DNA from 3 places in the Streptomyces sp. NPDC001493 genome. Region 3 is predicted to be linked to each of the others. Evidence: riboswitches for the same ligand, from Rfam matches in the RefSeq annotation. Region 3 holds a riboswitch; each other region holds the start of a gene.
What was found. A riboswitch is a leader RNA that binds a small molecule or an ion and turns the genes downstream of it on or off. The one in region 3 is predicted to bind cyclic di-AMP.

Region 1 (9,525 bases), on a different contig from region 3:
GTCGGTCCCGCTCGTTAGGGTCGGGACATGTCCGCCGGGTCAGAGCAGCACCAGCAGCACCAGCCCGCCGTCCCCGTGCTCGAGGAGCAGCGGATCGGCGAGATCCTGGGCGCCGTCCCGGAGCGTGCCCACTGGCGCTACCGCCCGCGCCGCGTCGGGATGGTGTGGCGCAGCAAGGCGTTCCGCGCGGGCGCGGTGATCGTCACGCTCGCCATCTGCGGGCTGCTCATCCTCGCGCTCGTGCGCAGGGAGACCGGCACCGAGGGGTTCCTCGTCGGTCTCGGGCTCGCGGTGCTGCCGGTGCCGCTGCTGATGTCGGCGTTCCGCTGGCTGGACCGGGTCGAACCGGCGCCCTGGCGGAACCTGCTGTTCGCCTTCGCCTGGGGTTCGTGCGCGGCGGCGCTGGTCGCGATCGTCGCGAACTCCTTCGCGACGTACTGGATAGCGAACCTCTCGGCGGACCCCTCCGGCGCCGACACCCTGGGCGCCACGGTCGTCGCGCCGATCGTCGAGGAGAGCGCCAAGGGCGCCGCCGTACTGATGCTCTTCCTGTTCCGCAGACGGGAGTTCGGCGGGGTCGTCGACGGGATCGTGGCGGCGGGCTTCACCGCGACCGGGTTCGCGTTCAGCGAGAACATCCTCTATCTCGGCAGTGCCTTCGGCGAGGACCGGCAGCTGGGGACGGTGGGAATCGCCTCGGTGACGGTCGGCACCTTCTTCGTACGGATCGTCCTGTCGCCCTTCGCGCACCCGGTGTTCACGGCGCTCACGGGCATCGGCTTCGGTCTCGCCGCCGCCGGGCGCGGCGGCAGGCTTCGACGGATCGCGCTGCCCCTGCTGGGGCTGGTGTGCGCGATGGGTATGCACGCCCTGTGGAACGGTTCGGCGACCTGGCGGCCGTACGGCTTCTACCTGGTCTACGGCGTCGTCATGATGCCGGTGTTCGGGCTGCTGACCTGGCTGGCGATCTGGTCGCGCAGGCGGGAACTGCGGACGCTCGCCGCCGAGTTCCCGGCGTACGCGGTGGCCGGCTGGCTCACCCCGGCCGAGCCGCTCGCGCTGGGCTCGATGCGCGCCCGGGGCATGGCCCGTGACCTGGCCCGGCACTGGCACGGCGCGTCGGACCGGGCCAGGGGCCGGGCGGCGGCCCGTGCCGTCGCGGAGTACGAGTCGTTCGCGACCTCGCTGGCCGCGCTGCGGCGGGACGCCCGGCGCGGTGCGGTGGGCGCCGACTTCGCGGCGCGCGAGCAGGAGTTGCTGCACCACCTGTGGGAGCGCCGGGACGTCGCGGCCCCCGCGCTGAGCCAGGCGGCCCGCAGCGTGTTCCGCCCGGCCGTCCGCCGCCCGCTGCCCGTCCCGTACGGCCCCGCGGCGCACGGGGCCCACGCGGCGCACGGGGCCCACGCGGCGCACGGGGCCCGGGGCTACGCGCCCCCGGCCGCGGCACCAGCACCGGCACCGTACGGAACCGGTCCGGCGTCCCCGTACGCCCCCGGGCCGCAGGCCGCCCCATCACCGGCCCCGGCCCCGGCCCCGGCCCCTCAACAGCCGCCGCCGCACCGGCAGTACGGCGGGCACAACCCCTATCTGCACCCGCCGCAGTAGCGGGCCTGATCAGTGCCCCTGGTCCGCGCTCAGGCGGAGGCTTCGGTGAGCCGGTCCAGCTCCTGGCCGGTCAGCGTGAGGTCGGCGACCGCGAGCAGCGCGGGAAGCTGTTCGGGCGTACGGGCCGAGGCGATCGGCGCCACGACCGTGGGGCGGGACGCGAGCCAGGCCAGCGCGACGGTGGCGATCTCGGCCCCGTGCGCTTCGGCGACGGCGTCGAGCGCGCTCAGCACCTTCCGCCCCCGCTCGGACTCCAGGTACGCTCCGGCCTTCCCGGCGCGGGCGCTCTCCACCTGCGTACCGGGCCGGTACTTGCCGGTGAGGAAGCCGGATGCCAGCGCGGAGTACGGGACCGCGCCGAGACCGGTCTCGGCGGCGAGGTCCTGGGCGGGGCCCTCGTACGTGTCGCGGGAGACCAGGTTGTAGTGCGGCTGGAGGGCGACGTACCCGGCCAGTCCCTCGCGCTCGGAGAACGCGAGCGAGGCGCGCAGGCGTTCGGGGCTGATGTTGGAGGCGGCGATCTCGCGGACCTTGCCCTCCTTGACCAGCTGGTCGAGGGTGGTGACGATCTCCTCCACCGGGACGCCCTCGTCGTCGTAATGGGTGTAGTAGAGGTCGATGTAGTCGGTGTCGAGCCGCCGCAGGGACTCCTCCACCGCGCTCTTGACCGTGCCGGAGGCGAGCCCCCGGTACTCGGGGTGGGCACCGGCCTTGGTGGCGACGACGACGTCCGCCCGGTTGCCGCGGGCCTTGAGCCACTTGCCGATGATGGTCTCCGACTCACCGCCCTGATTGCCGGGGACCCAGGCGGAGTACGCGTCGGCGGTGTCGACGAAGTTGCCGCCGGCCGTGGTGTAGGCGTCGAGGACGGCGAAGGACTGGGCCTCGTCGGCGGTCCAGCCGAAGACGTTGCCGCCGAGGGCGAGGGGGAAGACCTCGATGCCGGACGTTCCGAGCTTGCGGAGAGAAGAAGTCATGAGGGGTTCAACGGAGTGGACGGAGAGCCGTATTCCGGTCCGGGGCTCCGAATCGCGGCCGTCCGCCGCCCGGGGCGCGCTCCTGGCACGTACTCCGCGTCCGTGCTCGGGGCCGACGCGGAGCCGCGGATGGAAAGAGAACCGGCAGCCCTGACGCCCTGGGGGGGGGTGGGGCGTCGAGGCTGCCGGGGTTCGGGGGCTCAGCCGTGCGCCGAGCGTCAGACCGTGAGGCCCTTGCCGGTCAGCCAGGCCATCGGGTCGATGCCGGTGCCGTCCGGGGTGTGGACTTCGAGGTGGAGGTGCGGGCCGGTGACGTTGCCGGTGGCTCCGACGCGGCCGATGGTGTCGCCCGTGCTGACCTGCTGGCCGACGACCACGTCCATGGAGGACTGGTGGCAGTACCAGATCTCCGTACCGTCGTCGAGCTCCAGGACCGTGCGGTACCCGTACGAGCCCGACCAGCCCGCGGACTTGACCGTTCCGCCGTGCACGGCCTTGACCGGGGTGCCGGTCGGCGCGGCGAAGTCGAGGCCGGTGTGCTGCCCGGAGGCCCACATCGTGCCGGCCTCGCCGAAGGTGGAGGTGATCGTGTACGCGGAAGTGGGGAGCGAGTAGCTGGCGGCGAGCTTGGCGAGCCTCTCGGCCTCGGCCTTCTTCGCCGCGGCCTCCTCGGCCGCCTTCTTCTCCGCGGCGGCCTTCGCCTCCGCCTCGTCCTGCTGCTTCTTCGCCTCGGTGGCGGCCTTGGTGGCGGCCGCCGCCTCCTCGGCCGCCTTCGCGTCCGCGTCGGCGGCGGACTGCTGCTGCTCGGCCTGCTGGAGGATGCGGGCGCGCAGGGCCTCGCCCGCGTCGGTGGCGCCCTGCTCGGTCTCGGCCGTGGTGAGCCCGGCCGTGGTGAACGGCGCGGCCGCCGCGACCGGGGCCGGGGCGTCGTGGGACTCGACCGCGGTGATCAGAGCGCCCAGCCCGGGAACGGACTTGGCGTCGGGAAGGTTGTCCGCGAGCGAATCGGGAAGAGAGATGGAGACCGGCGGCTTGCTCTGCGCGGTGGCCATGCCGCCCGCACCGACGGCCGCGATGACGCCGACCCCGAGGACGGTGGAACTACGCGCGAGACCACGCTGCTTGGCCACGCGGTGCCGGCCGCGGACGGGGCGGAGGGAATCCTCGGTGGGGTTCCATTCCTCCCACGCCTTGTCGGAGTCGCCGGGGGAGCCGAAGCCGTCGAGGGTGGCAAAGGGTGACGGGGCTTCTGGGGCAGGCTGGTTGGACGCCACGGGGGCGCACTCCTTTCCTTCCTTCTCGCCTACCGGGTTAGCTGACGGGTTCGGAGCAGGAAGGTCTCCTACGGGCGCCTGACGTCTCTGACGAGACACAGGTGTCCGATTCACCCCAAGAAGTGGTTCCCCGGTTCCCTTGCGGAATTCGGCGCTCGCGCACGGCGCCGTCTCTGACGACGGCTGGGACGACCGCGCTGCGTTATCGAACGTTAATAGACACACGGCTCCGATTCCAAGCCGTTCCCCTTGATCATTCCCACTTCGGGGCGGGATTTACCACCGCATATCACCACTCATCGGGGCGACTTGCGGACTGCCGGTGCACCCCGACTTTTCTGACGGTGTGTCATATGTTATCGAGCGGCACCGGTCTGCTACGGACCGTCGCCGCATCCGTCCGGCAGCCCCGGGGAAGCGCGGAAGCGCCCCGGGACGACGGCGCGCACCACCGCGTCAGCCGTCCCCGCGGCCCACGATCGGCACGGTGGTCCGGCGCTCCGGCTGGTCCTCCGCCGGCCGGGCGACCGCGAGCAGCGCCAGGTCGTCCGTCGAGCGGCCACCGGTGTGCAGGCGGACGTCGTCGGTGAGCGCCGTCAGCAGTTCGTCCGGACCGGGGAAGATCCGCCCGCGCAGCCGCTCCGCCGGGTCGTAGAACACGCCTGCCCGGTCGCGCGCCTCGGAGAGCCCGTCCGTGTAGGTCAGCAGCGTCGCCCCCGGCGGCAGTTCCCACTCGTCCACCTGGTCCGGCCAGGCGCCCAGCGCCATGCCGAGAGGGAGTGCGGGCATGCTCGGCCGCAGCACGTCCAGCGCCCCTCCGGCATGGAGCAGCAACGGCTCGGGGTGGCCCCGGTTGACGATCCGCAAGGTCGCGGAGCCCTCCGGGATCTCGGCGAGCACCGCGGTGACGAACCCCTCCACCGGGTCCAGCCCCCCGCGCCGCGCGGCGTCCCTGGCCAGCGCCCGCTCCAGCCGCTGCGCCACGCCCTCCAGCGTCTCCTCCTGCTCGGCGGCCTCCCGGAAGGCGCCGATGATCACCGCCACCGCCTCGACCGCGTCGAGCCCCTTGCCCCGTACGTCACCGAGCACGAGGCGCACGCCGTACGGGGTGTCCGCGACGGCGAACAAGTCGCCGCCGACGTACTCGTCCGCCTGCGCCGCCTCGTACCGCGCGGCGACATGGAGCCCGCCGACCCGGTCGGCCGGAACGGGCAGCACCGCGCGCATGGCGGTCTCCGCGATGATCCGGGCGGAGGCGAGCTGCTCGTTGCCGCGCCGCACGACGCCGTTGATGACGAGCGCCAGCACGGCGGTGGTGAACACGGTGAGCGTCTCGATGATCGGGACGATCTGCCCGATGGTGCCCACGTACACCCGCATCGCGATGACGGCGGCGAGCGAGGCGACACCGATCCGGATGGTCCCCGCCCGGGAGGCGAACGGAGCGGCGATGAGAGGGGCGGCGACGAACAGGGGCACCGCCGTGAAGCGGGGCGGTGAAGCGATGTCGAATACGAGTCCGCCGGCGATGAGCAGGGCAGGCAGCATCCGTACGAAACGCCGGGCGCCCACACCCCCGGCCATCCAGCCATGCTCGTACAGCGGTTTCCCCACCTCTGCGCTTCTCCTGCCCTGTCCCGCCACGGCTGCGGAACCTACCGCGCCCCGCCCAGGCTGGCCCGAACCGCGCCGCGCGGCGACTCCCCGTCGTCCATAGGGGGGAGCGCGCGACTCCCCTTCGAGCGCCCCCCATCGCCGGCGTACGCCGGGCGGTCAGGACCGGCGAAGCGATGAGTTCCGCGCCGCGCCGCGAGCCCCGGCGCGCCGCACACGGAAGCGGCGGACCGGTTACCCGGCCGGCCGGACGCCCGTCCACGCATTCGGTCGGGCGGCACGGACCGCGCAGGCGTGCGAGACATTTCCTGGATGGACCATTTCATGCCCGGTACGGCAGATCGTTATGCCGCGGGACCGCGTACGCGAGCGGGCGGCAGGGCCGAGCGGTGACGAGCGGGCACAGGGCCATGGAAACGACTCGGGCCCGGCACGCTGTGCGTGCCGGGCCCGGGCCTTCAGTAGCGGGGACAGGATTTGAACCTGCGACCTCTGGGTTATGAGCCCAGCGAGCTACCGAGCTGCTCCACCCCGCGTCGATGAACACAACTCTACGCCATCCTGAACGGGCTCTTGACCACCCCGGCGTACGGCCACCCGGGAGACGGCGGGAAGCGGGCGCCGCGGAGGCGGCACGAACCGGCCCGAGCCCCGCCGGGGCCGCCCGACGGAGGCGCGGGGGCGGCAGTGCCCGAGCAGGGGTGGACCGGGCCGCCGTGGGCCGCAGAGAGGTGACAACCACCCTTTTCTCAGAGTGGTTTCGCGCTCCAGTGGCGCCATTGTCACGCCACCACGGGTGTAGAGCACCACAGTTGATGTCAAAGCATCGCAGCACATCGCTCAACGGTGCTTTTGCATCAGGCGGTTGCCAGGCGTGCGCTTCTGGCCAAGGATGTGGCTGCATCCCCCAGAACCGGCGGGCTGCCCGTGAGGACGCGTGCCCCGAGGCGGTGGTTTTCGCCCTGCTCCGGCGCCGGCCACGCGCCCCGGTCCCGCAACGCAGCCCCCTCCTGGAGGACCCCGCCATGACCACCTCTGTCACTCCCGCCCCTTCCGCTCCTTCTGCCCCTTCCGCTCCGTCGGAGGCTTCTCTTGGGGTCCGGGTACGCACCTCGGCGGCGAGCGCGATCATCGGCGGCCTCGCCGGGGCCGTGATGAGCGCGGTGGTGGTCTACTTCCTCATCGGCATGCCGGACGGCGAGGGCACCAACGCCCTGAACAACGCGATATCCAGCCTGATCAGCGGCTTTCTGGCCGGCTTCATCGGCCTGATGATCCACCAGAGCAAGGCGGCAGCGGCGACCCGCGCGGCGGCGGCCGAAGCCGCCGTGACGACCACCGCGACGACCACCGCTACGGCTTCCGCGACGGCCGATTCCGCGAGACCGGTGGCCGCCGCCGAGGCAGCAGTCACGACCGAGGCAGCCACCACCGAGGCGGCCGAGACCAAGGCCCCGACCGTCGCCTGACCCCCGCCCCGGAGCGCGGAACGACCGCCCCCGTCCGGCCACACGGCCGGGCGGGGGCGGCGTCACTTCTGCGGGCCCGCACCTCGGCCGGCGGGCGGCAGGCAGCAGGCGCCGGACAGCGCACGTCGGCCGGCGGACGCCGGGCGGCAGGCGCGCAGCGGCGAACGGCAGACGCCGACCGGCGGGCGCCACACCGCGAACTCCCCTTGGGCCACCGCCTGTTCGGCGGTGAGCCGGTGGCGCTCCTACTCGCGCCGCTCGACGGCGATCTCGTACGCGATCTCCCACCGCACGTCCGGCACCACGATGTCCGCGGTCTCGACCGGGCGGCCGTCGATGTCGTAGAAGGTGCGCTCCATCTCGGTGATCAGGCCGCCGATGCTGATGCCGAGGAGGTTCGCCTGCTCCTGGGTGGCACGGGCCGGGCGCGGGATCTCGACGGCGCGCACCACGACGACGCCGATCGACCGCATCCGTTCGACCACGCCGATCCCGGCGTGCGGGCCCATCTCGGGGAGCACGACCGGGGTGTCCCCGGTGATCGCCATGGGTTCCCAGCTCCTGGAGAGCTGGACGGGCAGCCCTTCCACGAGGAACTCGTAGTCGGTGACGACACAGAGGTCGCCGGGCTCGATGTCCAGCCGCTCCGCGATGCGTTCGGGCGCCGGAGTCCGTGCCGCGGACCGCGACTCCCATTTCCCCTCGTGGTCCTGGGCGTTGAGGGTGGCACGGTAGGGCGAGGTGGCGTAAGGACGCCTGGTGCGGATCATCCTTCCGCGCTCACGCGGCCGGCGGACGTAGGTGCCGGACCCGGCGCGGCCTTCCAGGATGCCCTCGATGGTGAGCCGCTCCATGGCGCGTTGCGCGACGGATGCGCCGACCCCGTACTCCTCGGCGATCCGGGCTCGGCTGGGCAACTTGTCGCCCACGGCCCACTCGCCCGACCGAATCCGGTCGCGGAGAGCGTCGGCCACCTGAAGGTAAGGGGTGTCGCGAGGCATATGCACAGCTCCCAGCCGTGGAAGTCGGACATTGACAAAGCTAACCCATCAGGTCGAAGCTGAATATTCAGCATCACGAACCGTGATGAACTCATCCAGGGGAGAGCCATGCCCTCTGTGCCGCCGCGCGTTGTTGCCCTTGCGGGCATGCTCGCCGCCGCGACCGGCGCCGAGCCGCAGGTGACGGAGACTCCCGGCGCGTTCCGGGTCTGCGCGGCTCTTCCCTCCCCTCTGAGCAGCGCCATCCACAGCACGATCCTCATGACGCTGGCGCACGGCGACCGCTTCGGCCACGAGGCCGGCGCCGACGGCATCGCCCGTGTGTGGGCCGAGATCGACCACCCCGCTCCGAGACGAAGGAGAACCGACATGGCAGAACCGTCCGGGGGCACCGCTCCCGGAGACGCGGAGTACCGCACGCTGATCACGCACACCGCGGAATGCACGGCCTGCCGTTCGGAGCGGGTCGAGTGCGAGATCGCGGCCCGGCTCAGCCGCGCGTGGCGGGCGGCCCGCCGGTGATCCCCCGCATCTGCGTCGACTGCGACCGGACCATCACCGGCCCGGCCGTGATCACGGCGGAGGGCCACTCGGCCTCGGGCGCCCGCCCCGACGCCTACGCCCACCCGTCGGACTCCCCGGACTGCCGGCCCCCGGCGCGCAGCCGCGGCCACCGCATCAGAAAGGCGCTCGCGGAGAGCCAGGTCCGGCGCTGAGCACGGGCCGGACCCCCACGGAAGGCCGGGTCCGGCCCCATCCCCCCACGGGCCGCACCCCGTTCACCCACAGCGCACACACAGGTACATAGGCTGGCCGGAGCAGTAGGCGTGCCGCATCGGGTCGCACACCACCGCTCCCAGCCAACAGGGGTCAGCCTTGCTTCGCCGCACTCTTCTCCTCACGTTCGCCTGCACCGCCCTGCTCGCGGGAGGCTGCAGCACGTCCGCCCCGGCAGACGGGACAAGCGCGGACGGAACGAGCGCGGACGGGACGAGCGCGGCGGAGCACCGGTCCCCCTCGCCGAGCGCGAGCGCCGACCCGACACGAACCGTCCTGGCCGCCGTCGAGGCGACCGGCCGTACGACGGCACGCACCACGCACCGCACGGAGATGGGCGCGGGCGAGGGCACGACGTACCTCATCTCCGGGGGTGGCGCGTACGACTTCACCCGCCACCGGGGCACCACGACGGTCAGCGTGGCGTCAGCGGCCCGGTTCGAAGAGGTCTTCACCGACGGGAAGCTCTACATGCGGGGCACGGCAGGGGCCGAGACGATGGAGTGGACGGCCATCGACCGGTCCGGCATCGAGGCCCAGCACGTGCTGAGGTCCCCCGCGAACGACCCGGAGTACACGCTGGAGCAGGCCGCCATGGCCACCGACTTCACCAGAACGGGCTCGGAGCGGGTGGGCTCCGTCCCGGCCACCCACTATCGCGGCCAACTCCCCTATGAGGCGCTCACGTTGAAGCTGGCGAGGAAGCCGCTGGAGACCGTGGGGAAGCTGCGCGAGATGATGGGCGGCGAGATCTTCGTACCCGTCGACGTATGGGTGGACGGGCAGGGGCGGGCGGTCCGGATACGGA
Region 2 (9,525 bases), on a different contig from region 3:
CTGGCCAAGCTGGTCGCCGAGGGGCTCGACGAACTCCCGGAAACGGTCTGATCCCCCTCCCGCCGGACTCCGTGAAGAAATTCCTCGCTCGGCCGAGCCGCACCGTCCCTACCGGGCGGGGCGGCTCAGTCATTTCCCGGGCAGCCGTGAGGACGAGAATTCCGACAGCACGAAAAAGCGCCTTCAATTCGCTCTGCTATTTGTATACGGCGCGATTGTTAATGACGGGCACCCGAGGTGTTTACGGGATGTTGCAAAGTGCTCACCCGGGCCTGTTTCACCGCTCGGACCGGCCGGCGCGGCCGGTGCGCGGCCAGGGAACGCTCCGCGTGCTGCACGGCCAGCCCCCTGGCGCGCTCCGCGTCGCCCCGGGCCACCGCGTCCACGAGAGCGCCGTGCTCGGCCCACGACTCGACGGGGCGGACCGGCTGCTCGACGGCGTACATCCAGGCGATCTTGTGCCGGAGCTGCGTCAGCAGCGCGATGAGGCCGGGGCTGCCGGATGCCTGGGCGAGCGTCTCGTGGAACCAGCCGCCGAGGGAACGCAGGTCTTCCCCCTCACCCCGGCGGGCCCTCTCCTGCCCCAGCTTGACCAGTCCGCGCAGGACCTTGAGGTGCGCCTCGGTGCGGCGCTGCGCGGCCCGGGCCGCGCCCAGCGGCTCCAGCAGGAGCTTCACCTCCAGGAGGTCGGCCGCCTCCTGCTCCGTCGGCTCGGCGACGCAGGCACCGGCGTGTCTGCGGGTGACCACGAACCCCTCCGACTCCAGGGTCCGCAGCGCTTCGCGCACGGGCACACGGGAGACGCCGTAACGCCGCGCCAGAAGCTCCTCGGTCAGGCGGCTGCCGCGTTCGTAGACGCCCGAGACGATGTCGTCACGGATTGCCGTGCATACCGAGTGCGCGGGAATGCGCATGTCCGAACCTCCGCCTTAATCCCCGCGAAACGCGGCCGATCGAAGCCTGCACCGTGACTCTATTGCAATCTGAGTGAATTTCCGATGGCGTACCGGAATTCGCACATATCTTTTGCCTGCGGAGCCGGTGGCCGGAGGGGTTTCGGGTGATATGCCGAAGCCCCGGCACGGGCCGGGGCTTCGGGACGGTCGGGGTGCCCGGCAGCGGCCGGGCGGCGGTACCGCGGGGCCGGACGCGTGAGGCGGCCGGGGTCAGACGGTGAGGCCGCGGGCCCGCAGATAGGCCACGGGATCCATGTCGGTGCCGTACTCCGGGCCGGTACGCGCCTCGAAGTGCAGGTGCGGGCCGGTCGCGTTGCCGGTGGCGCCGGAGAGGCCGATCCGCTCCCCGGAGGAGACGCGCTGGCCGACGAAGACACCGAGGGAGGAGAGGTGGCCGTACTGCGTGTACGTGCCGTCCGTCATCCGCAGCACGATGTTGTTGCCGTACGCGCCGCCCCAGCCGGCCTCGACGACCGTCCCCGCGCCCACGGCGAGGACCGGGGTGCCGGTGGCGGCGTGGAAGTCGACGCCCGAGTGGCTGCCGGAGGACCAGAGCGAGCCGCTCGACTTGTAGCCGGTGCTGATGTACGAGCCCGCGATGGGCAGGTGGAAGGAGTTCAGGCGGGCGCGCTCGGCGGCGCGGGCGGCGCGCGCCTTCTCCTCGCGGGCCTCCCTGGCCCGTGCGGCGGCTTCGGCCTTCGCCTTCGCTTCGGCCTTCGCCCTGGCCTCCGCTCCGCGCTGCTGGGCCGCCGCCTGGTCGGCTATCCGGTCCGCGATGGAGTCCCCGAGCGTCACGGCCTCGATGAGGCCGGTCGTACCGGGCGACGGGAGGGTGGAGTCGGCGGCGAGGGCCGGGGAGGCGAGCGAGCCGACGACGCCGGTGGCGGCGAGGGCCGCGACGCCGGCGAACCTGGCGGTGGAGCGCGTCAGACGGCCCGGGGCGCGATGCGTCCCGGTGGCACGGGTGAACGCCATGGAGGAGCGGATCCTTTCCTTCCTTCTCGCCTACCGGGTTAGCTGACGGGTTCGGAGCAGGAAGGTCTCCTACGGGCGTTCGCGCCTCTCACGAGACACGGGTGCCCGATTCACCCCAGGGACTTCGCGGGTCCCCGGCTCCCCAGGCTCGCGCCTGACGGGGACTCGGCGATGACTGTCCGGCACCGCGAGTGCGGTACACAGTCGGCGGACAGCCGGATCGACGCTAGGCCGCGGTGCTTTCGATCACCAAACGGACAGGGAGTTTTGTAGCGTATCCCACAGGGCAGACAGCCACTCTTCATGGCAAAGAGGACAAACGCCGCGACCCCGGCGGGATCTCTCCCACCGGGGTCGCGGCCGGGCCTACCCGGTCGTGTGCTTGACGGCTGGTCAGCCGCTGACGACCGTCACCTCGCCGATGCCCAGCGCACGGACCGGATCGGCGATCTGCGCCGCGTCGCCCACCAGGATCGTCACCAGCCGGTCCACAGGGAAGGCGTTGACCACCGCGGCGGTCGCCTCGACCGTGCCGGTCTCGGCGAGCCGTGCGTACAGGTGGGCCTGGAAGTCGTCGGGCAGCTGCTGCTCGACCTGGTCGGCGAGGGTCGCCGCGACGGAGGCGGCCGTCTCGAACTTGAGCGGAGCCACCCCCACCAGGTTTTGCACGGCGGTCTCGCGCTCGGCGTCCGTCAGCCCGTCCGCCGCGAGGGTCCGCAGGACCTTCCAGAGGTCGTCGAGCGCGGGGCCCGTGGACTCGGTGTCCACCGAGCCGCTGATGGCCAGCATCGCCGCACCGGCGGGGCCGGAATCCGGACCGCCGGCCGTGGAGCGGAGCACCTGGGCGAAGGCGCGTACGCCGTAGGTGTAGCCCTTCTCCTCGCGCAGCACCCGGTCGAGCCGCGAGGTGAGCGTGCCGCCGAGGCAGTACGTGCCGAGGACCTGCGCGGGCCAGACGCTGTCGTGCCGGTCCGCGCCGATACGACCGATGAGCAGCTGCGTCTGCACGGCTCCCGGACGGTTCACGATGACCACGCGGCCGGTGTCGTCCGCGGTGATCGGCGCCACCGGGCGGGGGGTGCCTGCGTCGCCCGACCAGTCGCCGAGGGTGTCGGCGAGCAGGGCGTCCAGGTCGATGCCGGTGAGGTCGCCGACGACGACCGCGACCGCGGTGGCGGGGCGGACGTGGGCGTCGTAGAAGGCGCGCACCGCCGCGGCGTCGATCCGCCGCACGGTGTCCTCGGTGCCCAGACGCGGGCGCGACATCCGGGCGGTGGCCGGGAACAGCTCCTTGGAGAGCTGCTTGGCGGCGCGGCGCGCGGGGTTGGCCTGCTCGTGCGGGATCTCGTCGAGGCGGTTGCCCACCAGGCGCTCGATCTCGCTGTCGGCGAAGGCGGGGGCCCGCAGCGCCTCGGCGACCAGGCCGAGCGCCTTGGCCAGCCGGGAGGCGGGAACCTCCAGCGAGACCCGGACGCCCGGGTGGTCGGCGTGCGCGTCGAGCGTGGCGCCGCAACGCTCCAGCTCGGCGGCGAACTCCTCCGCGCTGTGCTTGTCGGTCCCCTCGGAGAGGGCGCGCGCCATGATGGTGGCGACGCCGTCCAGGCCCTCGGGTTCGGCGTCGAGCGGCGCTTCGAGGTGGATCTCGACCGCGACGACCTGCTGGCCGGGGCGGTGGCTGCGGAGCACGGTCAGACCGTTGGGCAGGGTGCCGCGCTCGGGGGCCGGGAAGGCCCAGGGGCGGGCGGTGCCCGGGGTGGGCTGCGGGTGGAAGTCCATGGCTACTCCAGTCACGGCGGCGTCGCTCACTTGGCGGCCTCCTCGTGGGCGTCGGCGTCCGCGCCGTCCTCGGCACCGGTCTCGTCGGCCGGTTCGACCGGCTCGTAGACCAGCACGGCACGGTTGTCGGGACGCAGCGTGGCCGCGGCGACCTCCCGCACCTCGTTCGCGGTGATGTCGAGGACGCGCCCCACGGCCGTCAGCGCGAGCTGCGGGTCACCGAACAGCACGGCGAAGCGGCAGAGTTCGTCGGCACGGCCGGCGACCGTGCCGAGACGGTCCAGCCACTCGCGCTCCAACTGGGCCTGCGCGCGCTCCATCTCCTCCGGCGTGGGGCCCTCGGCGGCGAACCGCGCCAGCTCCTCGTCGACCGCGGTCTCGATGCTCTCGACCTCCACACCGCCGGACGTCTTGACGTCCAGCCAGCCCAGCGAAGGCGCTCCGGCCAGCCGCAGCAGCCCGAACCCTGCGGCCACCGCGGAACGGTCGCGGCGCACCAGGCGGTTGTGCAGCCGGGAGGACTCGCCGCCGCCGAGAACGGTCAGGGCCAGGTCGGCGGCGTCCGCCTCGCGGGTGCCGTCGTGCGGCAGCCGGTAGGCGGCCATCAGCGCGCGGGCCGGGACCTCCTCATGGACCACTTCCCGCAGCTGCCCGCCGATGGTGCCGGGGAGGGTGCCGTCGCGCGGGGGCTTCTTGCCGTCGTGGGACGGGATGGAGCCGAAGTACTTCTCGATCCAGGCGAGGGTCTGCTCGGGGTCGATGTCGCCGACGACCGAGAGCACCGCGTTGTTGGGCGCGTAGTACGTACGGAAGAACGTCTGCGCGTCCTCCAGCGTCGCCGCGTCCAGGTCGGCCATGGAACCGATCGGCGTGTGGTGGTACGGGTGGCCCTCCGGGTAGGCGAGCGCGGTGAGCCGCTCGAACGCGGTGCCGTACGGAACGTTGTCGTACCGCTGGCGGCGCTCGTTCTTGACGACGTCCCGCTGGTTCTCCATCGACTCTTCGTCGAGCGCGGCGAGCAGCGAGCCCATCCGGTCGGCCTCGAGCCAGAGCGCGAGCTCCAGCTGGTGGGTCGGCATGGTCTCGAAGTAGTTGGTGCGCTCGAAGCTGGTCGTGCCGTTGAGCGAACCGCCGGCGCCCTGGACGAGCTCGAAGTGGCCGTTCCCCTTGACCTGCTTCGACCCCTGGAACATCAGGTGCTCGAAGAGGTGTGCGAGCCCGGTCCGTCCCTCCACCTCGTGGCGGGAGCCGACGTCGTACCAGAGGCAGACCGCGGCGACCGGGGTCAGATGGTCCTCGGAGAGCACCACGCGCAGGCCATTGGCCAGACGGTGCTCGGTCGCTGTCAGGCCGCCGGAGCCGGCCTGTGCGGTGGCCGTGTGACCCATGGGCATGTACGTCCCTTCGATCGCGGTACTGGACTTTCTGCCAGACCTGCCACTGTAAGCAAGCGCACGGGTACCTGGCGAAGTTCCCGTTCCTTCGATGTTGTGCTCGTTGGTTTGTTCTTGACGACTGATGTTGACGCGTGGTGCCGGCGCCCGCGTGCGGGGGGTCGGTCCGAAGCACCTGTTCCGGGCTCCGGTACGGTCTCCGGCGCGGCCCCCCGGTGCGGCCTCCGGGACGGCCCGGGAACCCGTGGGAAGGGGCGTCCCGGCGGGTCCCGGCGGGGCGCTTGGGACGGGTCGAGGTCGGCGCTGTCGGCGGGGCGGTCCACAATGGTCCGCGTCAGAACCTCAGGTTGCCCGACAGAATCTGTGAAGGAGTCGCAGCCGCGATGGCCCGCCGCAGCACGAAAACCCCGCCGCCGGACGACTTCGAGGAGAAGATCCTCGACATCGACGTCGTCGACGAAATGCAGGGCTCCTTCCTCGAGTACGCGTACTCGGTGATCTACTCCCGGGCTCTGCCCGACGCGCGCGACGGCATGAAGCCCGTGCACCGCCGCATCGTGTCCCAGATGAACGAGATGGGACTGCGCCCCGACCGCGGGTACGTCAAGTGCGCCCGCGTGGTCGGCGAAGTCATGGGCAAGCTCCACCCGCACGGTGACGCGTCGATCTACGACGCCCTGGTGCGCATGGCGCAGCCGTTCTCCATGCGGCTCCCGCTGGTGGACGGACACGGCAACTTCGGCTCCCTCGGCAACGACGACCCGCCGGCCGCCATGCGGTACACCGAGTGCCGGATGGCCGACGCCACGTCCCTCATGACGGAGTCGATCGACGAGGACACCGTCGATTTCCAGTCCAACTACGACGGCCAGGAGCAGGAGCCCGTCGTCCTCCCGGCCGCCTACCCGAACCTGCTGGTCAACGGCGCGTCGGGGATCGCGGTCGGCATGGCGACCAACATGCCTCCGCACAACCTCGGTGAGGTCGTCGCCGCCGCGCGCCACCTCATCCGGTACCCGAACGCCGACCTCGAAGCGCTGATGCGGTTCGTCCCCGGTCCCGACCTGCCGACCGGTGGCCGGATCGTGGGCCTGAGCGGCATCAAGGACGCCTACGCCGCCGGGCGCGGCACGTTCAAGATCCGGGCGACGGTCGCCGTGGAGAACGTCACCCCGCGCCGCAAGGGCCTCGTCGTCACCGAACTGCCCTTCACGGTCGGTCCGGAGAAGGTCATCTCCAAGATCAAGGACCTGGTCTCGTCGAAGAAGCTCCAGGGCATCGCCGACGTCAAGGACCTCACGGACCGCTCGCACGGGCTGCGCCTGGTCATCGAGATCAAGAACGGCTTCGTGCCGGAGGCCGTGCTCGAGCAGCTCTACAAGCTGACGCCGATGGAGGAGTCCTTCGGCATCAACAACGTCGCGCTCGTCGACGGACAGCCGCTCACCCTGGGGCTCAAGGAGCTTCTGGAGGTCTACCTCGACCACCGCTTCGAGGTCGTGCGCCGGCGCAGCGAGTTCCGCCGCACCAAGCGGCGCGACCGGCTCCACCTGGTGGACGGGCTGCTCGTCGCCCTCGTCGACATCGACGAGGTCATCCGGATCATCCGGGACAGCGACAACTCCTCGGCCGCGAAGGAGCGGCTGATGGAGCGCTTCTCGCTGAGCGAGATCCAGACGCAGTACATCCTGGACACCCCACTGCGCAGGCTGACCCGGTTCGACCGGATCGAGCTGGAGAGCGAGCGCGACCGGCTCAACTCCGAGATCGAGGCGCTGACCACGATCCTGGAGTCGGACACCGAGCTGCGCAAGCTCGTCTCGTCCGAACTGGCCGCGGTGGCCAAGAAGTTCGGCACCGACCGGCGCACGGTACTGCTGGAGTCGGCGGGTTCGCAGGTCTCCGCCGTACCGCTGCAGGTCGCGGACGACCCGTGCCGGGTGCTGCTCTCCTCGACCGGTCTGCTCGCCCGGACGGCCAACGCCGACCCGGTGGCCCAGGACGAGGACGCCAAGCGCGCGAAGCACGACGTGATCGTGTCGGCCGTTCCCGCGACGGCGCGCGGCGAGGTGGGGGCGGTGACCTCCACCGGACGGCTGCTGCGCGTAGCGGTGATCGACCTGCCCCAGCTCCCTGACACCCACGCGGCGCCCAACCTCTCGGGCGGGGCCGCGGTCGCGGAGTTCCTCACGCTGGAGGAGGGCGAGGACCTGATCTGCCTGACCACGCTCGACGAGACGTCGCAGGGGCTGGCGATCGGCACCCTGCAGGGCGTGGTGAAGCGCGTCGTGCCGGACTACCCGGCCAACAAGGACGAGCTGGAGGTCATCTCCCTGAAGGAGGGCGACCGGATCGTCGGAGCCGTGGAGCTGCGTACGGGCGAGGAGGACCTGGTCTTCATCTCGTCCGACGCGCAGTTGCTGCGCTACCCGGCGGCCCAGGTGCGCCCGCAGGGGCGTCCGGCCGGCGGCATGGCCGGGATCAAGCTCTCGGACGGCGCCGAGGTGCTGTCCTTCTCCGCGGTCGAACCGGCCGCGGACGCTGCGGTGTTCACCGTGGCCGGCTCGCACGGCACGCTGGACGACTCGGTGCTCACGTCGAAGCTCACGCCGTTCGACCAGTACCCGCGCAAGGGCCGGGCCACCGGCGGGGTGCGGTGCCAGCGGTTCCTCAAGGGTGAGGACGTGCTGGTCTTCGCCTGGGCCGGTCCCACGCCCGCCCGGGCCGCACAGCAGAACGGCACTCCTGCCCGGCTGCCGGAACCCGACCCCCGCCGCGACGGCTCGGGCATCCCGCTGACCGACCCGGTCGCCGCGATCGCAGGGCCGGTGTAGCGGCCAGGAAGCGGTGTAACAGCTCGGAAGCGGTGTAGCGGCCAAGAAACGGACGGCATCGTACGGAGGACGGGTGCGGCGGGGCGGGCCCCTGCCCCCGTCCTCCGGCCGTACGTGGGCCGGGCCGGTGTGCCCGGCCCGTCGCGTGTCGCTACGCCGGATCCGGCTCGACGTCCGTCCCGCGCCCTTCGGCGGGCCGGTCGTCGGCCACGTAACGCAGCACGCCCCACATGGCGCGTTCCAGTTCGTCCGCGTCACGGGGCTCGGCCCCGGGTCCGCCGTCGAGAGGGCCGGGGTCGTCCGGCGACGGCACCCGGCACTCCTCCAGTTCCCGCAGGAGTGCCTCCGCGTCGAACCCCGAACCGATCAGTACGAGCTGGGTGAGCCGCGGTTCGCCGCGGCCCCACGGACGCGGTACGAACCGGAGGAACCGGCCCACCGCGTGCAGCAGGTAGGTGTTGCGGGGATCGGCCGCGCCGAAGTCCACGAAGCCCTTGATCCGGTACAGCCCCTCCGGCCGCGAGTCGAGGAACCGCATGAGGCGACGGGGGTCCAGGGGCGTTCCGGTGGAGAGTTCGACGCTCTGGTACGCGGCGTGGGGATGCGCCCCGCCACGGCTCCCCGCTTCGCCGGGGGCCGCCTCCCCGGCCGGCCGGTCCTCTGCGAGCAGGTCCTCCGTCGGCCGGTCCTCCGCCAGCAGGTCCTCGAAGGTGAGCTGGCGGGACACCCGTTCCGTGTCCGGGCGGAGCGCGGGGTCGAAGAGAAGTGCCGGATCGATCCGTCCGTGCTCGGTGGAGACGACGGCGGCGCGGTCGGTCAGCGCGGCGACCGAGGCGCGCAGCCGGTCGTGTTCGGCTCCGTCGATCCGGTCGGTCTTGTTGAGCACGACCAGATCGGCGACGGCGAGGTGCCGGTCGGTCTCCGGGTGCCGCTCCCGGGTACGGTCGAACTCGGCCGCGTCGACGACCTCCACCAGCCCGCCGTAGACGATCCGGGGGTTCTCGCTCGCCAGCAGCATCCGTACGAGTTCCTGCGGCTCGGCGAGACCGCTGGCCTCGATCACGATCAGATCGAGGCGGACGGCGGGCCGGGTCAGGGTCTCCAGATAGGAGTCCAGTTCGCTCGCGTCCACCGCGCAGCACAGGCAGCCGTTGCCGAGCGAGACCGTCGAGCCGACCTGCCCGGCGACCGTCATGGCATCGATCTCGATGGCCCCGAAGTCGTTCACGATCACGCCGATCCGGTTGCCGGCGCGGTGGTGGAGCAGGTGGTTGAGCAGCGTGGTCTTGCCCGAGCCGAGGAAGCCCGCGAGCACGATGACCGGGATCTGCGGGACGCGGGCATCCCCAGGCGTGGCCGGAGCGGGCAAGACGGACCATCCTCACGGAGCGGTGGAGCAGCCGTCGGTCAGGGTGCCGGGACCGGCTGCGGCGGAGGCGTCCCGACATAGCGGGCCGCCGGGCGGATGATCTTCGAGTCCGCCGCCTGCTCCAGGATATTGGCACTCCAGCCGACCACCCGCGCCGCACAGAAGGTGGGCGTGAACATCGTCCGCGGCAGCCCGCAGAGCTCCATCACGACCCCGGCGTA
Region 3 (9,525 bases):
CGCCGTGCGCGCGACTGGACGCTGTTCGTCCTGTCCCTCGCGCTCACCGCCGGGCTCGTCGCCTACACGGCGGCCATCCCCGAGGACCAGGAGGACCTGACGGACGCCCAGGCGTTGTCCTTCCTCGGCTGGGTGCTGGCCCTCGTCGTCGGAGTCACCTGGTACTACCTCCACCAGGACATCCGCCACTTCGGGCCGGGCGGCCCGCGCGGGCCCCGCGTCGTCGCGGCCCCCGGCTACCCGCAGATCGGTCCCGTCGCCGGGTACGGCTACCCGAACGTCGCCGGCATCCACCAGGCCCCGCCCTACGGCGCCCCGCCCGTCCCGCACCACCCGCAGGGCATCCCCACCGCGCCCTACCAGCCCTCCCTGCCGCAGCAGCAACTCCCCGTACAACCGCAGCCGCAGCCCCAGCCCCAGCCTCAACTCCAGCCGCAGCCCCAGCCCCAGCCCACCCCGCCCCCCAAGCGCCCCGGCCCGCCCCAGCGGCTCGACCAGGTCCGTGCCGAGCTGGACGAGCTGAGCGACTACCTCCGCAAGGAGGGCGAGGGCCGGTGAGCGGTCGCGTCGTCGCCGGGCGGTACGCACTCGCGGCGATCCTCGGCCAGGGCGGCATGGGCCAGGTCTGGACGGCGTACGACCAGCGGCTCGACCGCCGGGTCGCGGTGAAGCTGCTGCGCCCCGACCGGATGGGCGTGCCCGGAGGCCCGGAGGAGGCCGACGAGCTGCGCCGCAGGTTCGCCCGGGAGTGCCGGGTGACCGCGCAGGTCGACCACCCCGGACTGGTCACCGTCCACGACGCCGGGGGCGACGGCGACGACCTCTTCCTCGTCATGCAGTACGTCGAGGGCTCCGACCTCGCCGACCACCTCGCCGAGCACGACCCCTACCCGTGGCCCTGGGCCGTCGCGGTCGCCGCCCAGCTCTGCGCGGTGCTCAGCGCCGTGCACGCGGTGCCGATCGTCCACCGCGACCTCAAGCCCCGCAACGTCATGGTCCGGCCCGACGGCACCGTCACCGTGCTCGACCTCGGCGTCGCCTCCGTGCTCGACACCGACACCACCCGGCTCACCCACACCGGCTCACCCATCGGCTCCCCGGCCTACATGGCGCCCGAGCAGGCGATGGGCGGCGCGGTCGGGCCGTACACCGACCTGTACGCACTCGGCGTGCTGCTGCACGAGCTGCTCAGCGGGGACGTGCCGTTCTCCGGGTCCACCGCGCTCGGCGTGCTCCACCGCCACCTCTACGAACCGCCGCTGCCGGTCCGTCACCTCCGCGCCGACGTGCCCGAGCAGCTGGAGGCCCTCGTCCTGCGGCTGCTCGCCAAGGACCCGCAGGCCCGCCCCGGTTCCGCGCAGGAGGTGTACGAGGCCCTCGCCCCGCTGCTCCCCGCGCGCGGGACACCCGGCGGACCGCTCGACCCGACCCGCCCGTTCCTCCGCCCGCACGCCCCCTGGCCCGACCGGGCGACCGCCCCGGCCCCCGCCCCGGTCACCGGCTTCGGCCCGCCGCCCGTACCCGCCGAACGCCCGGCATCCGGCCGGGCCGACGTGGCGCGCGCCGTCGACGACGTCAAGCGGCTCCTCGGCGAGGGCCGGATCACGCAGGCCGTCGACATCCTCGGTTCCATCCTGCCGACCGCCGCCGTCGAGCACGGCGAGCACTCGCCCGTCGTCCGTATCCTCCGCAAGCAGTACGCGGCGACGCTGATGGACGACGGCCAGTACCGCCGCGCCCTGCCCGAACTCCGCCGTCTCGCCGACGACCGCACCGCCGAGGCCGGACCCGGCGACCCGCAGACCCTCCAGTACCGCTACGACGCCGCCACCTGCCTGGAACAGCTGGGCGAGACGGCCGCCGCGCTCAACGAGTACCGCGCGGTCCTCCCCTACTACGAGAACGTCTACGGCCCCGTCGCGGGCGACCCCGGCCGGGCCTTCGACATCCGCCACCGCATCGGGCTGCTGCTGCTCGCGGTCGGCGACCACACCGCGGGACGCGCCCAGCTGCAGGCCCTGCTGTACGACACCGAGCGCACCTACGGCCCGCACCACCCGCTCCCCGCCGAGCTGCGCCGGCAGCTGACCCACCAGCGGGACGTACGCGGCGGCTGACCGCCCGGACCACACGCCCGAGCCGGCCACCCGTACACCGCCCGACGGCACCACATCCCCAACTCCTCCCGAATCGTTGGTCGAACCAGTGGCCCCCATGGCCACCACTGCCTAACATCGATCACCGCAAGGCTTTGTGCACTGATGCACAAACTCTCATCGGGAGGCTCCTTTGCACCGCCGTCGTCGCACCGCGCTCACCCTCTCCGCCGCGCTCCTCCTCTCCGCACCCGTCCTCACCGCCTGCGGTGGCGAGGCCCACCCCGGCGCCGCCGCGATCGTCGGAGGACAGCGGATCGAGGTCTCCACCCTCCAGGCCGACGTCGCCGAGGTCCGCGCCGCCCAGGAGAGTTCGCCGCAGTCCGCCCAGCTGGTGAAGGGGTCCGGCCAGCTCCCGCGCGCCGCGCTGCACCGGCTGATCTTCAGCCAGGTCCTCGACCGGGCGGCCGAGGACGCCGGGGTGACCGTCAGCCGCAAGGAGCTCCAGCAGGTGCACCAGGCGGCCGTCGCCCAGTACGGCGGCGAGGACGAGCTGGCCGCGACCCTCCTCCAGGAGCGCTGGATCTCCCCGGAGCAGATCGACGGCGACCTGCGCCAGGAGGTCCAGCTGCCGAAGCTGGCGGCGTCGCTCGGCGCGGACCTGCAGACCCAGGAGGGCACCCAGAAGGTGACGGCAGCCCTCACCAAGGCATCGAAGTCGCTGCACATCGACGTCAACCCGCGCTACGGAGCCTGGGACGACCAGCAGATCCGCCTCGGCACCTACCAGCCGGCCTGGCTCGCCAAGGCCACCGGAACCGACGCCGCCGCATCCGGCGGGGACGGTGCCGGAGCGGACGGCTCCGGGCAGCAGGAGACCGTCCCGGCGGGCTGACACACCGCCGGGGTAGGTTCGAAGGGTGAACGCTGAAGCACCCGGCCGGGTCGTCCTCCTCACCGCCAGCCACCGAGTCGCTCCCGGACTGCTGTCCTGGCCCGCCTGGCAGACGCTGCGCACCGCCGACCGCGTGCTGTGCGGCGCCCCCGACCACGTGCAGCTGCCGTATCTGCGCGAGGCGGGCGTCACCGTCGAGAACACCGAGCTGACCGCCGAGGAACTGGTCGACGCCTGCGTCGGCGACCGGACCGTGGTGGTGTTGGTCGGCGGCGAGGGCGACCAGCGGCTCACCGACGGACTCGCCCGCCTCGGCGGCTCCGGCCGGGTGCAGATGCCGGACCTGGAGCTGCTCCCCGGTTCGTACGACCTGCCGGGCGCCCGGCTCCTCGACCTCGTCCAGGTCATGGACCTGATCCGGCGGGAATGCCCGTGGACCTCGCGGATGACCCACCGGGGCCTCGCGAAGTACGCCATCGAGGAGACGTACGAGCTCGTCGAGGCGATCGAGGACGGCGACCGCGACGAACTCCGCGAGGAGCTCGGGGACGTCCTGCTCCAGGTCGTCTTCCACGCGCGGATCGCCGAGGAGGACGAGGACGCCCCCTTCTCCGTCGACGACGTGGCGGGCGGGCTGGTGGAGAAGCTGATCCGCCGCCACCCGCACATCTTCGGCGACGCGACCGCCGAGACCCCCGACGACGTCCACGCGCACTGGCTGCGCACCAAAGCGGTCGAGAAGCGACGCGACTCGGTCACCGAGGGCATCCCGCTCGGTCAGCCCGCGCTGGCCCTCGCGGCGAAGCTCGGCAGCCGGGTCCGCGGGTCGGACCTGGACGTCGCCCCGCCCGCCGGCGACACCCTCGGCTACGAGCTGCTCGCCCTCGCCGTCCGCGCCGAGGCCGAGGGCGTCGACCCCGAAGCCGCCCTGCGCGCGGCGGCCCGCGCCTACCGCGACGCGATCCTCGCGGCGGAGGGCATCGGCGCCCCGGACACCGTCGATGAGTGACCGGCCGGCGAACGACGACAGCACCGCGGACCGCGAACCCGGTCCCGCCCCCGCCGGATGCCCCGCGCACCGCGCCCCCGCCGCCCCCGAACTCTTCACCTGGGAGTTCGCCACCGACCCGTACCCGGCGTACGCCTGGCTCCGGGAGCACAGCCCGGTGCACCGCACCACGCTGCCCAGCGGGGTCGAAGCCTGGCTGGTCACCCGGTACGCGGACGCGCGGCAGGCGCTCGCCGACAACCGGCTCTCCAAGAACCCGGTCCACCACGCCGGGTCGGCGCACGCCAAGGGGAAGACCGGGATCCCCGGGGAGCGCAAGGCCGAGCTGATGACCCATCTGCTCAACATCGACCCGCCCGACCACACCCGGCTGCGCCGGCTCGTGTCGAAGGCGTTCACCCCGCGCCGGGTCGCGGAGTTCGCGCCCCGCGTGCAGGAGCTGACGGACCGGCTCATCGACCGGTTCGTGGCCGCGGGCACCGCCGACCTCATCCACGACTTCGCGTTCCCGCTCCCCATCTACGCCATCTGCGACCTGCTCGGGGTCCCCGAGGAGGACCAGGACGACTTCCGGGACTGGGCGGGGATGATGATCCGCCACGGCGGCGGTCCGCGCGGCGGGGTGGCGCGTTCGGTGAAGCGGATGCGCGCCTACCTCGCCGAACTCATCCACCGCAAGCGGGAGAACCCGGGCGACGACCTGATCTCCGAGCTCATCCGGACCAGCGACCACGGCGAGCACCTCACGGAGAACGAGGCCGCCGCGATGGCTTTCATCCTGCTCTTCGCGGGGTTCGAAACCACCGTCAACCTCATCGGCAACGGCACCTACTCCCTCCTCCGTCACCCCGGGGAACGCGCCCGGCTGGAAGCGTCCCTGGCGGCGGGGGAGGAGGAGCTGCTCGCCACCGGCATCGAGGAGCTGCTCCGCTTCGACGGCCCGGTGGAGCTGGCCACCTGGCGGTACGCCACCGAACCGCTGACCATCGGCGACGAGGAGATCGCGGCAGGCGACCCGGTGCTCGTGGTGCTCGCGGCGGCCGACCGCGACCCCGCGCGCTTCGAGGACCCCGACACGCTCGACCTCGCGCGGCGTGACAATCAGCACCTCGGCTACGGCCACGGCATCCACTACTGCGTGGGTGCGCCGCTCGCCCGACTGGAGGGCCGGACCGCCCTCGCGACCCTGCTGAGGCGCCTTCCTGACCTGCGTCTTGCGGGAGAAACAGCCGATTTGCGGTGGCGTGGCGGGCTCATCATGCGTGGACTGCGCACTCTTCCGGTGGAGTTCACGCCGGGACCGGCGCCCGACAGAAGTGACGCTCCGTCAACACTGTGATGTTCACGTGATCTGCGAGGGATCGACTTGTGACACACGTTCGAGTCCCGCTAGGTTCACGGTTCGACGCATCAGTTCACCCGTCAGTCACACGGAAGGCACTCCCATGGGCTCCGCGAACGGCAGACACCGCCGCCCTCGCCAGGCACCCGCCATCGTCGTCGCAGCCGGCGTGACAGGCTCCGCCCTGGCGATTCCGCTCCTCGCCGCGGGCAGCGCCGGCGCCGCGGACGCGACCACCTGGGACAAGGTCGCCGAATGCGAGAGCGGCGGCACCTGGAGCGCCGACTTCGGCAACGGCTACTACGGCGGACTGCAGTTCTCCCAGGAGACCTGGGCGGCCTACGGCGGTACGGACTACGCGCAGCGCGCGGACCTCGCCAGCCGCACCCAGCAGATAGCCGTGGCCGAGAAGGTGCTCGACGCCAAGGGCCCGCAGGCGTGGCCCGGGTGCGCGGTCATCTCCGGTCTCGCGCCCGCGGGCTCGCTCATCGGCGTCGACCCGGGCTCCGTCTCCGCCGCGGACGCGGGCGCCTCGGCCGGCACGATCCCGGACGCGGACGGCGCACCCGTCTCCACCGGCACCACGGGGTCGACGGACACCTCGGGCTCGACCGGTACCTCCGGCGCGACGGACTCGACCGGCTCGACCGGCTCGACCGGGAGCAGCGCCACGCCGAGCCCCGACGCCTCCGTCACCCCCTCGCCCTCCGGCTCGGCCACCCCGGGCAGCACCACGCCCGGCAAGAGCGGGGCGAAGGGCGGCGCGACAGCCGGTACGACGGACGGCGCGACGGACGCGGCGACCGGTGACACCGCGACGGGCGGCAAGCACCGCGGCACGCCCGACCCGGACGAGGCCGCCGCCGACGCCTCGCGCGAGACCGGCCGGCACGCCTCGCGCGGCGACAGCGACGCGCGCGACGACGCGGCGCTCGCGACGGACGGGACGTACACGGTCCAGTCCGGCGACAACCTCTGGGCGATCGCCGACGCGCAGCACCTGACGGACGGCTGGACCGAGCTCTACCAGGCCAACGAGGACGTGATCGGCTCGAACCCCGACCTGATCCTGCCCGGCCAGGAGCTCGACCTGTCCACGCAGACGGCCACCGGAACCACGTCGACCGCTTCCACGGCGACCGGGACCGCTTCCGACACGCCGGAGACCGTTCCCGACACGGCGGAGACCGCTCCCGCCAACTGATCAAACTCGGGAAAAACGCCCGAAAAGAGGGGCAGTTAGGGGGCCTATGTCCACTTTTGCGAAAGTGAGACATGGGTCTCTTCGCTGTTTCGGCGTGTCGTGGTCACAGGGGTTCGCAGATGTCCGCTTTGACCTGCGGAAACGGTTATTCAGGCATGGCCAGTAAGGTCTGATTGTCTGATATGTCCATCATTGAATGTGGGGGTTCCCTCTGTTTACGGTCAGAGCCGCTCGCACCGCGGGCCCCGTCGACCGTCACGCCGAATCCTGCCGTCGGTCGAAGGGAACAGACGCGAAAGCGCCGTAGGCAGGAGCGGGGGACCCAGGTAAGCCGCCGGAATCGGACGGCCCGTCGGAAACGACGGGCGGGCCGGGACCAGCTAGGGGTGAAGCCACACGCAAGGACGTGTGGCCGGGCAACTCATTGGCCCGAACCCGACAGCTCACCTCGTAGGCGTCGGTGAGGAGATCTTCCATGCTGCTGTCCAGCAAGGGTAAGCACCGCCGCTCGTCCAAGGCCGTCCGTGTGGCCACGCTCGCCGGCGTCGCCGGTGCCGCCATCGCCCTCCCGCTGATGGGCGCCACCAACGCCTCCGCCGCCTCCGTCTCCACCTGGGACGCCGTCGCCCAGTGCGAGTCCGGTGGCAACTGGTCCATCAACACCGGCAACGGCTACTACGGTGGCCTCCAGTTCTCGCAGTCCAGCTGGGCCGCCGCCGGCGGTACGAAGTACGCCCCCCGCGCCGACCTGGCCACCAAGGAGCAGCAGATCGCCACCGCCGAGGTGCTGCTCGACATGCAGGGTCCGAGCGCCTGGTCCTGCGCCGGCGCCGGCGGCCTCACCAACGACGGTGTGGACCCGGGCGTCGACACGGGCTCCTCCTCCGCGAGCACCGACACCTCCGCGAGCACCGGCTCCACCTCGACCGGCGGCAGCGCCTCCACGTCGACGCCGGACCGTTCCACCGACTCGCAGACCGCCTCCCGCAGCGAGGACCGCCCCGCCGCCGAGAAGTCCGAGACCGTCACCACGCCGACCGGCGACAAGGTCGAGAAGGGCGACGGCGAGTACAAGGTCGTCGCCGGCGACACCCTCAGCACCATCGCCGAGAAGCAGGGCGTCAAGGGCGGCTGGCAGAAGCTGTTCAAGCTGAACCACGACATCGTCGACGACGCCGACCTCATCTTCCCGGGTCAGCAGCTCCACCTGAAGTAGTCACGAACCTCTCCTCCCCGGAACGGGGGTGTCCGGCGGCACCCCTTTCCCACTCCCTGGCCCGGCGCGCACTCCCCCCGCACGCCGGGCCAGGGCCTTTTCCCGGAGCGTCCGGCCGTGGGCCGGGTCCGGGGGAGGGGAAGAAGAAGCATCCTTTCCCGGGCGTACGGCAGGCCGCCGTACGCCGTATCGCCACACGTTATGTTCCGTACGGAAACAATGTGTAGGCTCGCCGTGTCACTGGACGGACGGTCGGCTGGCCGATGTCCTGTGTCCGGTTAGGCTCTAGTCGCAAGGCTCAAGAGCCCCGCACAGTCAGCGTCACATCCCAGAAGGAGATGCTCGTGCCGTCCATCGACGTCGTCGTAGCCCGGGAAATCCTCGACTCGAGGGGTAACCCCACGGTCGAGGTCGAAGTTGGTCTCGACGACGGCAGCACGGGCCGTGCTGCCGTTCCGTCCGGCGCATCCACCGGCGCGTTCGAGGCCGTCGAGCTTCGCGACGGTGACCCCAAGCGTTACCTGGGCAAGGGTGTCGAGAAGGCCGTCCTCGCCGTCATCGAGCAGATCGGCCCGGAGCTCGTCGGCTACGACGCCACCGAGCAGCGCCTGATCGACCAGGCGATGTGCGACCTGGACGCCACGGAGAACAAGGGCTCGCTCGGCGCCAACGCCATCCTCGGCGTCTCGCTGGCCGTCGCCCACGCCGCCTCCGAGGCTGCCGACCTCCCGCTCTTCCGCTACCTCGGCGGCCCGAACGCGCACCTGCTGCCCGTTCCGATGATGAACATCCTGAACGGTGGGTCGCACGCCGACTCCAACGTCGACATCCAGGAGTTCATGATCGCCCCGATCGGCGCGGAGTCCTTCTCCGAGGCCCTTCGCTGGGGTGCCGAGACGTACCACACGCTGAAGAAGGTCCTGAAGACCAAGGGCCTCTCCACCGGTCTCGGCGACGAGGGCGGCTTCGCCCCGAACCTCGAGTCCAACCGCGCCGCCCTCGACCTCATCGTCGAGGCCATCAAGGAGGCCGGCTTCGTCCCCGGCCGCGACATCGCGCTCGCGCTCGACGTCGCCGCGTCCGAGTTCTACAAGGACGGCAAGTACGAGTTCGAGGGCAAGTCCCGCTCGGCCGCCGAGATGACCGAGTACTACGAGGAGCTCGTCTCCGCGTACCCGCTGGTCTCCATCGAGGACCCGCTGTACGAGGACGACTGGGCCGGCTGGAAGGTCATCACCGACAAGCTCGGCACCAAGGTGCAGATCGTCGGCGACGACCTCTTCGTGACCAACCCCGAGCGCCTCGCCCGCGGCATCGAGGAGGGCTCGGCCAACGCCCTGCTCGTCAAGGTCAACCAGATCGGTTCGCTGACCGAGACCCTGGACGCCGTCGAGCTCGCCCAGCGCAACGGCTTCAAGTGCATGATGTCCCACCGTTCCGGTGAGACCGAGGACGTCACCATCGCCGACCTCGCCGTCGCCGTGAACTGCGGCCAGATCAAGACCGGCGCCCCGGCCCGCTCGGACCGCGTCGCCAAGTACAACCAGCTGCTGCGCATCGAGGAGATCCTCGACGACGCCGCGGTGTACGCCGGCCGCTCGGCGTTCCCCCGCTTCAAGGGCTGATCCACTGCCCGTGAGGGCACCAGCCTCCGTCCGTCCCCGCACTCGGTCCCGTACCGTGTGCGGGGACGGACGTGCGTGACGGGGAGGCATGAACATGGCCGTGAAGGACCGCGACCGGTTCTCCACCGCGACCAGGCT

Region 1: linked by a shared signal. The riboswitch ahead of ACWCWD_RS28310 (M23 family metallopeptidase) and the one ahead of ACWCWD_RS17825 (transglycosylase family protein) in region 3 are both predicted to bind cyclic di-AMP.
Region 2: linked by a shared signal. The riboswitch ahead of ACWCWD_RS34490 (M23 family metallopeptidase) and the one ahead of ACWCWD_RS17825 (transglycosylase family protein) in region 3 are both predicted to bind cyclic di-AMP.

What each region holds. Positions count from the first base shown of each region.
Region 1 is NZ_JBSFHV010000023.1:106,174-115,698, reverse strand. It holds gene ACWCWD_RS28320 (PrsW family intramembrane metalloprotease) at 28-1,605, shown strand; gene ACWCWD_RS28315 (aldo/keto reductase) at 1,635-2,582, opposite strand; gene ACWCWD_RS28310 (M23 family metallopeptidase) at 2,801-3,856, opposite strand; cyclic di-AMP (ydaO/yuaA leader) riboswitch at 3,868-4,020, opposite strand; gene ACWCWD_RS28305 (PP2C family protein-serine/threonine phosphatase) at 4,313-5,440, opposite strand; tRNA gene ACWCWD_RS28300 (tRNA-Met) at 5,933-6,006, opposite strand; gene ACWCWD_RS28295 (hypothetical protein) at 6,496-6,939, shown strand; gene ACWCWD_RS28290 (GntR family transcriptional regulator) at 7,185-7,940, opposite strand; gene ACWCWD_RS28285 (hypothetical protein) at 8,049-8,462, shown strand; gene ACWCWD_RS28280 (hypothetical protein) at 8,459-8,656, shown strand; gene ACWCWD_RS28275 (hypothetical protein) at 8,817-9,525, shown strand, end outside.
Region 2 is NZ_JBSFHV010000039.1:12,782-22,306, reverse strand. It holds gene ACWCWD_RS34500 (HPr family phosphocarrier protein) at 1-51, shown strand, start outside; gene ACWCWD_RS34495 (GntR family transcriptional regulator) at 219-914, opposite strand; gene ACWCWD_RS34490 (M23 family metallopeptidase) at 1,167-1,931, opposite strand; cyclic di-AMP (ydaO/yuaA leader) riboswitch at 1,945-2,112, opposite strand; gene ACWCWD_RS34485 (M16 family metallopeptidase) at 2,325-3,707, opposite strand; gene ACWCWD_RS34480 (M16 family metallopeptidase) at 3,734-5,101, opposite strand; gene ACWCWD_RS34475 (DNA gyrase/topoisomerase IV subunit A) at 5,485-7,935, shown strand; gene ACWCWD_RS34470 (CobW family GTP-binding protein) at 8,087-9,304, opposite strand; gene ACWCWD_RS34465 (citrate/2-methylcitrate synthase) at 9,343-9,525, opposite strand, start outside.
Region 3 is NZ_JBSFHV010000011.1:170,028-179,552, reverse strand. It holds gene ACWCWD_RS17855 (hypothetical protein) at 1-558, shown strand, start outside; gene ACWCWD_RS17850 (protein kinase domain-containing protein) at 555-2,117, shown strand; gene ACWCWD_RS17845 (SurA N-terminal domain-containing protein) at 2,290-2,991, shown strand; gene ACWCWD_RS17840 (nucleoside triphosphate pyrophosphohydrolase) at 3,017-4,000, shown strand; gene ACWCWD_RS17835 (cytochrome P450 family protein) at 3,993-5,339, shown strand; gene ACWCWD_RS17830 (transglycosylase family protein) at 5,446-6,546, shown strand; cyclic di-AMP (ydaO/yuaA leader) riboswitch at 6,836-7,018, shown strand; gene ACWCWD_RS17825 (transglycosylase family protein) at 7,022-7,762, shown strand; gene eno (phosphopyruvate hydratase) at 8,101-9,387, shown strand; gene ACWCWD_RS17815 (FtsB family cell division protein) at 9,482-9,525, shown strand, end outside.